DNA from 2 places in the Arthrobacter sp. NPDC055585 genome. Region 1 is predicted to be linked to the other one. Evidence: riboswitches for the same ligand, from Rfam matches in the RefSeq annotation. Region 1 holds a riboswitch; the other holds the start of a gene.
The links. A riboswitch is a leader RNA that binds a small molecule or an ion and turns the genes downstream of it on or off. The one in region 1 is predicted to bind S-adenosylmethionine.

Region 2: linked by a shared signal. The riboswitch ahead of ACWGQ2_RS13180 (flavin reductase family protein) and the one ahead of ACWGQ2_RS00140 (bifunctional o-acetylhomoserine/o-acetylserine sulfhydrylase) in region 1 are both predicted to bind S-adenosylmethionine.

The regions. Positions count from the first base shown of each region.
Region 1 covers NZ_JBSHIT010000001.1:25,471-30,923, reverse strand. Annotated here, with positions in the region: gene ACWGQ2_RS00150 (hypothetical protein) at 1-835, opposite strand, end outside; gene ACWGQ2_RS00145 (VOC family protein) at 964-1,605, opposite strand; SAM riboswitch class IV at 1,730-1,846, shown strand; gene ACWGQ2_RS00140 (bifunctional o-acetylhomoserine/o-acetylserine sulfhydrylase) at 1,912-3,228, shown strand; gene metX (homoserine O-acetyltransferase MetX) at 3,225-4,361, shown strand; gene ACWGQ2_RS00130 (DUF3995 domain-containing protein) at 4,385-4,939, shown strand; gene ACWGQ2_RS00125 (SGNH/GDSL hydrolase family protein) at 4,936-5,453, opposite strand, start outside.
Region 2 covers NZ_JBSHIT010000007.1:150,970-155,149, reverse strand. Annotated here, with positions in the region: gene ACWGQ2_RS13190 (PhzF family phenazine biosynthesis protein) at 27-863, opposite strand; gene ACWGQ2_RS13185 (MFS transporter) at 933-2,126, shown strand; SAM riboswitch class IV at 2,221-2,340, shown strand; gene ACWGQ2_RS13180 (flavin reductase family protein) at 2,389-2,895, shown strand; gene aspS (aspartate--tRNA ligase) at 2,958-4,180, opposite strand, start outside.

The DNA.
Region 1 (5,453 bases):
CCACGCCCGTGGCCCGGATGGCATCCTCGCGGCGTTTCTCCTTCATCAGGATGTCCCATTGCGGTGGAACCGCGGGGTTGCCCCGGCCGTACTTCAAGGCGCCGTCGAACTCTCCAACCAGGCTCTGCTCCGGCCAGAAGAAGTCGGCGCGGAAACGTCCTGCTGCAGTAACGAATTCATGTTGCAGGTCAGGCGCAGGGAATCCCTGCCTGAACATGACCGCCCGGGAGTAGGATTCGCCGGCCGACTCGGAACGCGCATCGGCAAAGCCAATCACGCGCACGGCACGGTTCAGCCTGCTCTTGTTCGGAAGGTTTTCCGCCAGCCGCAGCAGATGTTCTTTGCTGTAGCAGGGCAGCCCACGGGCCGGAGCGCTCCGCAGCACCTTGTCCAAAGCAGGAACCGCTGCCTCGAAGTCCAGGTACGCGGCTATGTCCAGGGCGGTCTGGGTACGTGACGTCATGCTCACGCCGGAGACCGCGTCGAGGGGTTCAAGCAGGTTCCTGACCGTCCACCGGATCCCTGCACGACGTCGGCCGTGGGAGGGGGCTTCGGCCAGGAGGAGCACCTCGGATGGAAGTTGAAGAAGGGGCATTCCCCACATGACGGCTGCAGATTCCTGCACAGGGATCCGGCGTTCCTGACCCTGGGCAACTGCTGCGCGGACCCGGACGCGTTCGCGTTCCCACGGCGCCAGTCCGTGCCAGGTTTCAGCATCGACATAGACCCCGGTGCGCAACCGCACGATGCTGCCCCTCCGGCAACTTTCGGCAAGGAGGTATCGGCCGGCCCCATAGGCATCGGCATCGGCAGTGAAAATCAACTCGGGTTCCATGCCCCAATAGTTGGAGACGCAGCGGCTAGGTCGTGGGGAGGGACCCCAATATGTGGAAAAGCTCCGGCTTGGGAGAAATCGTCCCCGGCGTACCGGAGCGATTTCCCAAACCGGAGCGAATCCGGAAACTAGATCTCGACGAGACCCTTCTCAGTGGCAAAGGTGACGGACATGATGCCGGGGGTGCCCTTGGGGGAGACCCAGGTGACGTCCACGGACTCCAGGGGCCTCTCAACCGGCATACCCAGCCACTCGGTCACCCGTGCGGCAGACCCGGCAATGGTGAGCGACTGCAGCGAGACAGTGCCTTCGAAGGCACGCGAGGGGTGGAGGTCGGCCTTGTCTTCATCCCAGCGCAGCATGTAGGGAACCTGCGGGTCCGCGATCAGGCCGTTGATGCCGATCTGACGCCAGGTGAGTTCCTGCCCGTCGGGGAACTTGCGGTTGCCGGGAACGGAGGCGCGGCCAAGGCGTTCTTCAAAGGGAGCCAGGTCCTCAACGGCAACACACCAGCCCATCCAGCCGCCTCCGGCTTCGGAGCGTGCACGGACGGCCTGCCCAAAGGGAGCCTTGTCCGATGCGGGATGATTCAGTACTTCAACAACCTCAACATACTGGTGGTTGGCCAGCGGGAGGATCATGTTGCGGGTACCAAAACGGGGGTGGACTCCGCCCTTGACGAAGTCGGTTCCCAGGGCAGCAGCAATGCGTTCCGTGGTGGCCAGCAGGCCGTCGGATTCGCAGGCGTAAGAGACGTGATCCAGGCGCATGCGAACATCTTGGCACGTTGTGACCTGTGTCTCGACTAAGGCAAGCCTAAGGAGCGTAATGAGCAACTTTCACGCTGCGTCATATGGGTTGCGCAACAGCGGGAGCGTTGGTTCTATAGGTACAGGTCATGAGTGCCAGCAGATAGCCCCGGCTTGCTGGCCGGCAACCCTCCAACCGCGGTGGGGTGCCCCGGGTGAAGACCTGGCCGTACGCAAACAGGCGTACCGGCAAGCGCGGGCCACACGTGTCGCTCCGGAGTATCCCGGACCCGACCCTGTGGGGCCCCTGGTCATAAAGGGAGCACAATGTCTGCCAACTGGTCCTTCGAAACCCGCCAGATCCATGCAGGTCAGGAGCCCGACGCCGTAACCGGTGCCCGCGCCCTGCCCATCTACCAAACCTCGTCCTTCGTCTTCCCCAGCGCCGAAGCGGCAGCGAACCGGTTTGCGCTGGCCGAACTGGAGCCGATCTACACCCGAATCGGCAACCCCACCCAGGAAGCCGTCGAGAACCGGATCGCCTCCCTGGAAGGCGGCCTTGGAGCCCTGCTACTCGCCTCCGGCCAGGCCGCCGAGACCTACGCCATCCTCAACCTCGCCCAGGCTGGGGACCACATTGTGGCCAGCCCCAGCCTCTACGGCGGAACCTACAACCTCTTCAAGCACACGCTGAAGAAGTTCGGAATCGACGTCAGCTTCGTCGCGGACCCGGACAACCTGGACCAGTGGCGGGAAGCAGTCCGCCCCAACACCAAGGCCTTCTTCGGCGAAGTGGTGTCCAACCCCCGCCAGGACGTCCTGGACATCGAGGGGATCTCCGCCGTCGCCCATGAGGCCGGGATCCCGCTGATCGTGGACAACACCCTGTCCACGCCGTACCTGATCCGGCCCATCGAATGGGGCGCTGACATTGTGGTGCATTCAGCCACCAAGTACCTGGGCGGGCACGGCACCGTGATTGCCGGCGTGATCGTGGACTCGGGCAACTTCGACTTCGGCGCCGACCCGGAGAAGTTCCCGGGCTTCAACACCCCGGATGAGAGCTACAACGGGCTGGTCTACGCCCGCGACCTGGGCGCCAACGGCGTCCTCGGCGCGAACCTGGCCTACATCCTCAAGGCGCGGGTTCAGCTGCTCCGCGACCTGGGCTCTGCGCTCTCCCCGTTCAATGCCTTCCTCCTGGCCCAGGGACTGGAGACCCTGAGCCTGCGCGTGGAGCGGCACGTTGAAAACGCCGTCGCCGTGGCGCGCTGGCTGGAAGCGCACGACGACGTCATTTCCGTTGCGTATGCAGGGCTGGAGTCGAGCCCCTGGTACGAACGGGGACGCAAGTACGGCCCACGCGGTACCGGAGCGATCGTGTCCTTCGAAATCGAGGGCGGAGTCGAGGCCGGCAAGCGCTTTGTGGACGGCCTGGAGCTGCACTCCCACGTGGCGAACGTGGGCGACGTGCGCTCACTGGTGATCCATCCGGCGTCGACGACGCACAGCCAGCTCGGTGCGGAAGCACAGGCAGCGGCCGGCGTCAGCCCGGGACTGGTCCGCCTGTCCGTGGGCCTGGAGCACATCGATGACATCATCGCGGACCTCGACGCCGGTTTCCGCGCCGCCAAGGGAGCATGAAGCACAGCGTGACAACGTATCCTCCTGCACCGCAGCACCCTGTCCGAGTACTGGACGGGGTGCTGCAGTATGCCTCGATCGGTGACCTGGCCCTGGAGACCGGCGGCGTCCTTCCGGACGTGGTGCTGGGCTACGAAACGTGGGGTGTGCTGAACGACGACGCGTCCAACGCCGTCCTCATTCCGCACGCCCTGACCGGCAGCACCCACGTGGCCCAGGGCTGCACGGACGAACCCGGCTGGTGGGATCCCCTGGTGGGTCCGGGCCGGACCATCGACACCAACAGGTTCTTTGTTGTCTCAATCAATATGGTCGGCGGCTGCTACGGTTCCACCGGTCCGGCATCGGCGGACCCGGACGGGCTGCCCTGGGGATCCCGGTTCCCGTTTGTCACCATCCGGGACTCCGTGCACGCCGAGGCCCGGCTGGCAGACCAGCTGGGCATCCGCCGCTGGCACACCGTGCTGGGCGGCTCCCTCGGCGGCGCCCGGGCACTGGAGTGGGCCGTCACTGAACCCGAACGGGTGGCCCGGTGCGCGGTCATCGCGGCGACGGCGGCAAGTACGGGCGAGCAGATCGCCTTCGCCCAGGCTCAGGTCGCTGCCATCCGGCTGGATCCGGATTACAACGGCGGGGACTACTACAACGGACGCGCCCCGCTGGCCGGGCTGGGTCTGGCCCGCCGGATCGCGCACATCACCTACCGCTCCGAGGCAGAACTGCAGTACCGGTTCGGCCGGACACCGCAGCCGGGGGAGGACCCGCTGGGAGCAGCGCTGCCGGCTGAGCGCGGCCGGTACCAGGTAGAGAGCTATCTGGACCACCAGGGCAAAAAACTCGCCGGCCGGTTCGACGCCAACAGCTACGTCGTCCTCACCGAGGCGCTGATGAGCCACGACGTCACCCGGGGCCGGGGCAGCCTGACCGAGGCGCTCGCGGGCACCCAGGCGCAGTTCCTGGTGGCAGCGGTGGACTCGGACCGGCTGTACTTCCCCGAACAGTCGCATGAACTGGCCGCAGCGCTGCCCGGCGAGAACCGCGTGCACCTGATCAATGCCCCGATTGGACACGACGGTTTCCTCACCGATGTGCTCCAGCTCCAGGATGTTCTGCGGCAGGACTTCTTCGCCTAGGAACTGCGCGGCACCATGGGGGGATGCGCAGTGCACCGCAGGAACCGCCGCGCAGAGCGGACGCCTGGCCCCGGCGCGGCACCGGCTTCCTCCGGGCAGCCTGCATCCTTGGCCTGGTCCATGCGGCGTTTAGCGCGTACTGGGCCTTGGGCGGGGACTGGCTGCTGGCCACGGTAGGCCGCTTCGCCGTGCAGAACCGGCAGGAGTCCCCGGCCCAGGCCGCCGCGGTCCTCGGCGGTGCCGCGCTGCTCAAGGCCGCTGCGGCGGTTATTCCGCTGGCCGCAGCCCACGGCAGGTTTCCGTTTCCCCGGCTCATCCGCGCGCTCAGCTGGGTAGGAGGCGCGGCACTGTGCCTGTACGGCGCGGTCAATACAGTAGCGGCGTCAGCCGTGCTGGCAGGCTGGATCCCCGCCGGTCCGGACGCCGATCTTGACGGGCTGAAGGGCCACGCCTGGCTGTGGGATCCGCTGTTCCTCGCCTGGGGCGCCGCGCTCCTGACCTACCTGGTGCTCTCGCGGCGGAAGCCGCAGCACCGGACTCAGGCCAGCCGGACGGCAGGACAGCCCGAACCGGACTAGCTCTGGCTGAGCGGCCCGGTTCCGGCACCTTCGGAGGAGCCCTGCGGCATCCGCTTGCCGAAGTAGGGGCCGGCATCCGGCCGCTTCGGCGAAATACCGTCACCGGAGGAGCGGCGGCGGACCCGGCGCATCACCCACGGCATGAGGTATTCGCGGGCCCAGAAGAGATCTTCGGAGCGCGCCGTCCGCCAGTTCTTGGGCGGCAGCTCCTTGACGACGGCGGGTTCAAGCGTATGCGGTACCTGGAGTGTCTCCAGCACCATGGCGGCGATGGTCTGGTGTCCCATCGGGGAAAAGTGCAGCCGGTCCGGCGCCCACATCTGCGGGTTGCTCAGCTCCCGCAGCGCCCACATGTCCGCAATGACGGCGTCGTGCCGCAAGGCGACGGTGCGCAGGTTCTCGTTGTAGATAGCCACCCGCCCGCGGACGCTGCCCAGCACCGGGGTGGCTCCAATATCCGGGCCGGTGAACAGCACTACGGTGGCACCGGTTTCGCGCAGCGCGGCGATGGTGG
Region 2 (4,180 bases), on a different contig from region 1:
CGAGGGAAGGAGGTGCGGGTGTGCGTTTAGAGGGAGACGGAGCCGTCGATGCAGGTGACGGACTCCCCGCCGACCCAGATACGGCCCTCGCGGGTGAACACCCGGACCAGGCCCGAACGGTGGACGGCGGTGCCCTGGGTGACGGTGTAGCGTTCCTCAGCAATGCCGTCGCCGATCAGCCACTGGGCCAGCCCTGCGTTGAGGCTGCCGGTGACCGGATCCTCAGAGACGCCGAGTCCCGGAGCGAAGGCCCGGACTTCGAAGTCGGTCTCAGCGGATTCGGGCTGGGGTCCGATCACTCCCACCCGGAGGTCGCCGATGGCAGCGTGATCCGGGCGCAGCGAGAGGACTGTCTCCGCATCCGGCAGCAGCAGGCCCAGCCAGCCCGGCCCGTTGTCCACCCACTGGTGGCCGCGGACCTGGTCCGGGGTGAGTCCCAGCGCTGCCGTCACCCGGGCCAGGGTTCCTTCTTCCACCGGCCCGGTGCGGATGAGCCGCGGCGCGGCAAAGGCGGCCAGCCCGGCATTGACCCGCAGGGGAACCAGCCCGATTCCGCATTCCTGAACCACCAGCCCGGACTTCATCGGCGTGTTACCGGCCTCGGTCCACGCGTGGCAGGTTCCCAGCGTCGGATGCCCTGCGAACGGGATTTCACCACCCGGGGTGAAGATCCGAACCCGGTAATCGGCTTCGTCCTGGATAGCGGGCAGGATAAAGGTGGTTTCGGAGAGGTTCGTCCAGCGGGCGAACTGCAGCATGGCCTCGTCGTCGAGGTCTTCCCCGTCCAGGACCACGGCCAGCGGGTTGCCCTGGTACGGCTTTCTGCCGAAAACGTCTACCTGTTTGAACCAGCGTTGTCTCATGCGGACACTGTAATAGCTGGCCGCACGTGCGCGGAAAGGCGTGCCGGTGGCGTCCGCTAGGCTCTGCGGATGAGAAACGGAGCGGGCTCCCGCAAACCCTTCGCAGCAGCTGCGGCCGCGCTGGGCGGTTCAGCTGAGCTGGTGGACTTCCTGATCCCGCTGTGGGCAGGGGTTGAGCTCGGCCTCGGCAGCGCAGCCATTGGGATGCTCATCGCCGTGGAACTGGCTGTCTCAGTGACAGCGCGGCCCCTAGCCGGCCGGCTGGCCGACACATTCACCCGGACCCGCATCGCAGCAGCGGGCGCGTTCCTCTACGCCCTCAGCTGCCTCGGTTACGCCCTAGCCGGCTCCTGGCCCTGGGCAGTGGCAGCGGCGGCTGTGGGCGGTATCGGTGGTGCGCTCTTCTGGATAGCCGTCCGCGCGGTCGCCGCCGAGTCGCTGGACACCGATTCGGGTTCGCTGGCTGGGCTGCTTTCCTCCGAGTCCTTCGGGTCCTGGTTCTTTTGGATCCCGGCCATGGTGCTGCTGCCGACCATCGGATTCTTCGGCGTCTTCATTGCGTTGGCCGTTGTCTGCCTGGCAGCCGCCCTCTGGCTGCTGCTGGTCCGCAGCGCGCCGCCCCGGGTCCAGGACGATCCGCGCGGCAGGGCGAAAGGCTCCGGCCTTGGCCCGCTCCTTTTCCTGGCCGGTTTGACGGCAGTGGCCGAGGCCGGTGTGGGACTGCTGCTCCTGCTGCATCTGCAGAACGCAGTCGGTCTGGAGGTCTACCAGATCGCACTTGTCTACCTGCCCGGCGGTATTGCACTGACTGTCCTCCCGCGGGTGCTCCACCGGTTCACCGAGCGGCGGGGGCGCCGGGCCGGCTACGCAGCTGTTTCGGCTGCATCGGCGGCGGCCGCAGCATGCCTGGCGTTCACACCGTCACCACTCGTGATCGCCGCATTGTGGGTGTTAACGTGCGCGTCCTGGGCAATGCTGATTCCAGTGCACGGGGCGGTCGTGGCGGAGGCAGGCGGTGCCCGCCTCGGCCGCGGAATGGCGCTCCTGAGCAACGCCGGACTGATTGGTGCCGCTGCCGGGTCCCTGCTGGCGGGCTTCCTGTACGACGGCGGCTCCTGGCCTGCGTCGTGCCTGGTGCTGGGCGCGGTCATCCTCAGCGGTGCCGTCCTGGGCCCGGCGGTCCTGAACAGGATGGGTATCAGGGACCGTCCGGAAGGTCCGGCCCCTAAACCGGCGGGGGCTGCCGCCTTCGACGGTTCCTGAGCCGTTAACGCCCGTTACGAACTGTTGCCCGGCATTGCCGATATGTGACGGACGTTTGCCCCGGGCCCCCTCCCGCTCCTAGATTGGTAGCCAGAATCAAGAGTTCCAGCCACAGGCCCTGGCCGGCTGGACGGCAACCCTCTCGTTGTAGCGGGGTGCTCCAGGTGACGATTCGGCCGTTCCGGTGGATCTCCCGGTCCGGCAAGTACAGCGTCTTCCGCGGTTTTGCACCGCGGGCTGCGCGTTCTGCAGAGGAATCTCCATGGCACTTGAAACCGATCTCCAGCCAAACGCACTGCGCCAGGCCTTCGGCCGTTTCCCGTCCGGAATTGCAGCACTCTGCGCCGAAATCGACGGCGCGCCTCAGGGAATCGTGGCTTCTTCCTTTACCGTCGGGGTGTCCATGGATCCGCCCCTGGTGATGTTCGCGGTGCAGAACACGTCCCGCACCTGGCCGGTATTGCGGTCGGCCGGCCGGATCGGTGTCTCCGTCCTTGGGTCGAAGCACGACGGCGTGTGCCGCCAGATCGCTTCCCGCGACGGCGACCGGTTCGCGGGTCTGAGCCTGCACGAGACACAGACCGGCTCCCTGTTCCTGGACGACGCAGCCCTCTGGCTTGAAACGTCAATCGAGAACGAGGTTCCGGCCGGCGACCACGCCGTCGTCCTGCTGCGTGTCCACGGCTACTCAACGCACGACGGCGCGCATGAGCCGCTCGTCTTCCACGGCTCGGCGTTCAGGAACCTCGCGGTGCCTGCCTTCGCTTAGCCCGGACAGCGAAAGACCCCGGCCGCCAGCATGGCGGCCGGGGTCTTTCCGGCTGGATCAGGCTAGGAGGCCGGGCTTTCAGCCGGCTTGTCCTGCTTCTTCTCCGGCTTGAAGTCAACGCCGGCTTCCTTGCGCTGCTGGGCGCTGATCGGAGCCGGAGCGGAGGTCAGCGGATCATAACCGCCGCCGGACTTCGGGAAGGCGATGACGTCGCGGATCGAGTCGGCGCCGGCCAGCAGGGCCACCACGCGGTCCCAGCCGAAGGCGATGCCGCCGTGTGGCGGAGCGCCGTACTTGAAACCTTCAAGCAGGAAGCCGAACTGCTCCTGGGCGGTCTCTTCAGAGATGCCCATGACCTTGAACACGCGTTCCTGCACGTCACGGCGGTGGATACGGATTGAACCGCCGCCAATCTCGTTGCCGTTGCACACGATGTCATAGGCGTAGGCCAGGGCCGAGCCGGGATCGGTGTCGAAGGTGTCCAGGAACTCGGGCTTCGGGGAGGTGAACGCGTGGTGCACTGCTGTCCACTCGCCTTCGCCTGCTGCGACGTCACCGGCTGCCACAGCTGCGGCGGCGGGCTCGAACATCGGGGCGTCGACGATCCAGACGAACGCCCAGTCCTTCGGGTCGATCAGGCCGGTGCGGTGGCCGATTTCAACGCGGGCGGCGCCGAGCAGGGCACGGGCTTCATTAGTCTGGCCAGCGGCGAAGAAGATGCAGTCACCGGGCTTGGCGCCAACCTTCTCTGCGAGGTTTTCGCGCTCGAAGTCGGTGAGGTTCTTGGCGACCGGCCCGGTGAGGGAGCCATCTTCCTGGACCAGCACGTAGGCCAGGCCCTTGGCACCGCGCTGCTTGGCCCATTCCTGCCAGGCATCGAGGGTGCGGCGGGCCTGCGAGGCACCGCCGGGCATCACGACGGCGCCGACGTACGGTGCCTGGAAAACGCGGAAGGTGGTGTCCTTGAAGAACTCCGTCAGCTCGGTCAGTTCCAGGCCGAAGCGCAGGTCCGGCTTGTCCGAGCCGTAGCGGGCCATGGCGTCGGCGTAGGTCATGCGGGCGATCGGGGTCTGGATTTCGACGCCGATCAGCTTCCACAGTGCTTTCACGATCTGCTCGCCGAGGGCGATGATGTCGTCCTCTTCAACGAAGCTGGCTTCGATGTCCAGCTGCGTGAATTCGGGCTGGCGGTCGGCGCGGAAGTCTTCGTCGCGGTAGCAGCGGGCAATCTGGTAGTACTTCTCGAAGCCGCCAACCTGCAGCAGCTGCTTGAACAGCTGCGGGG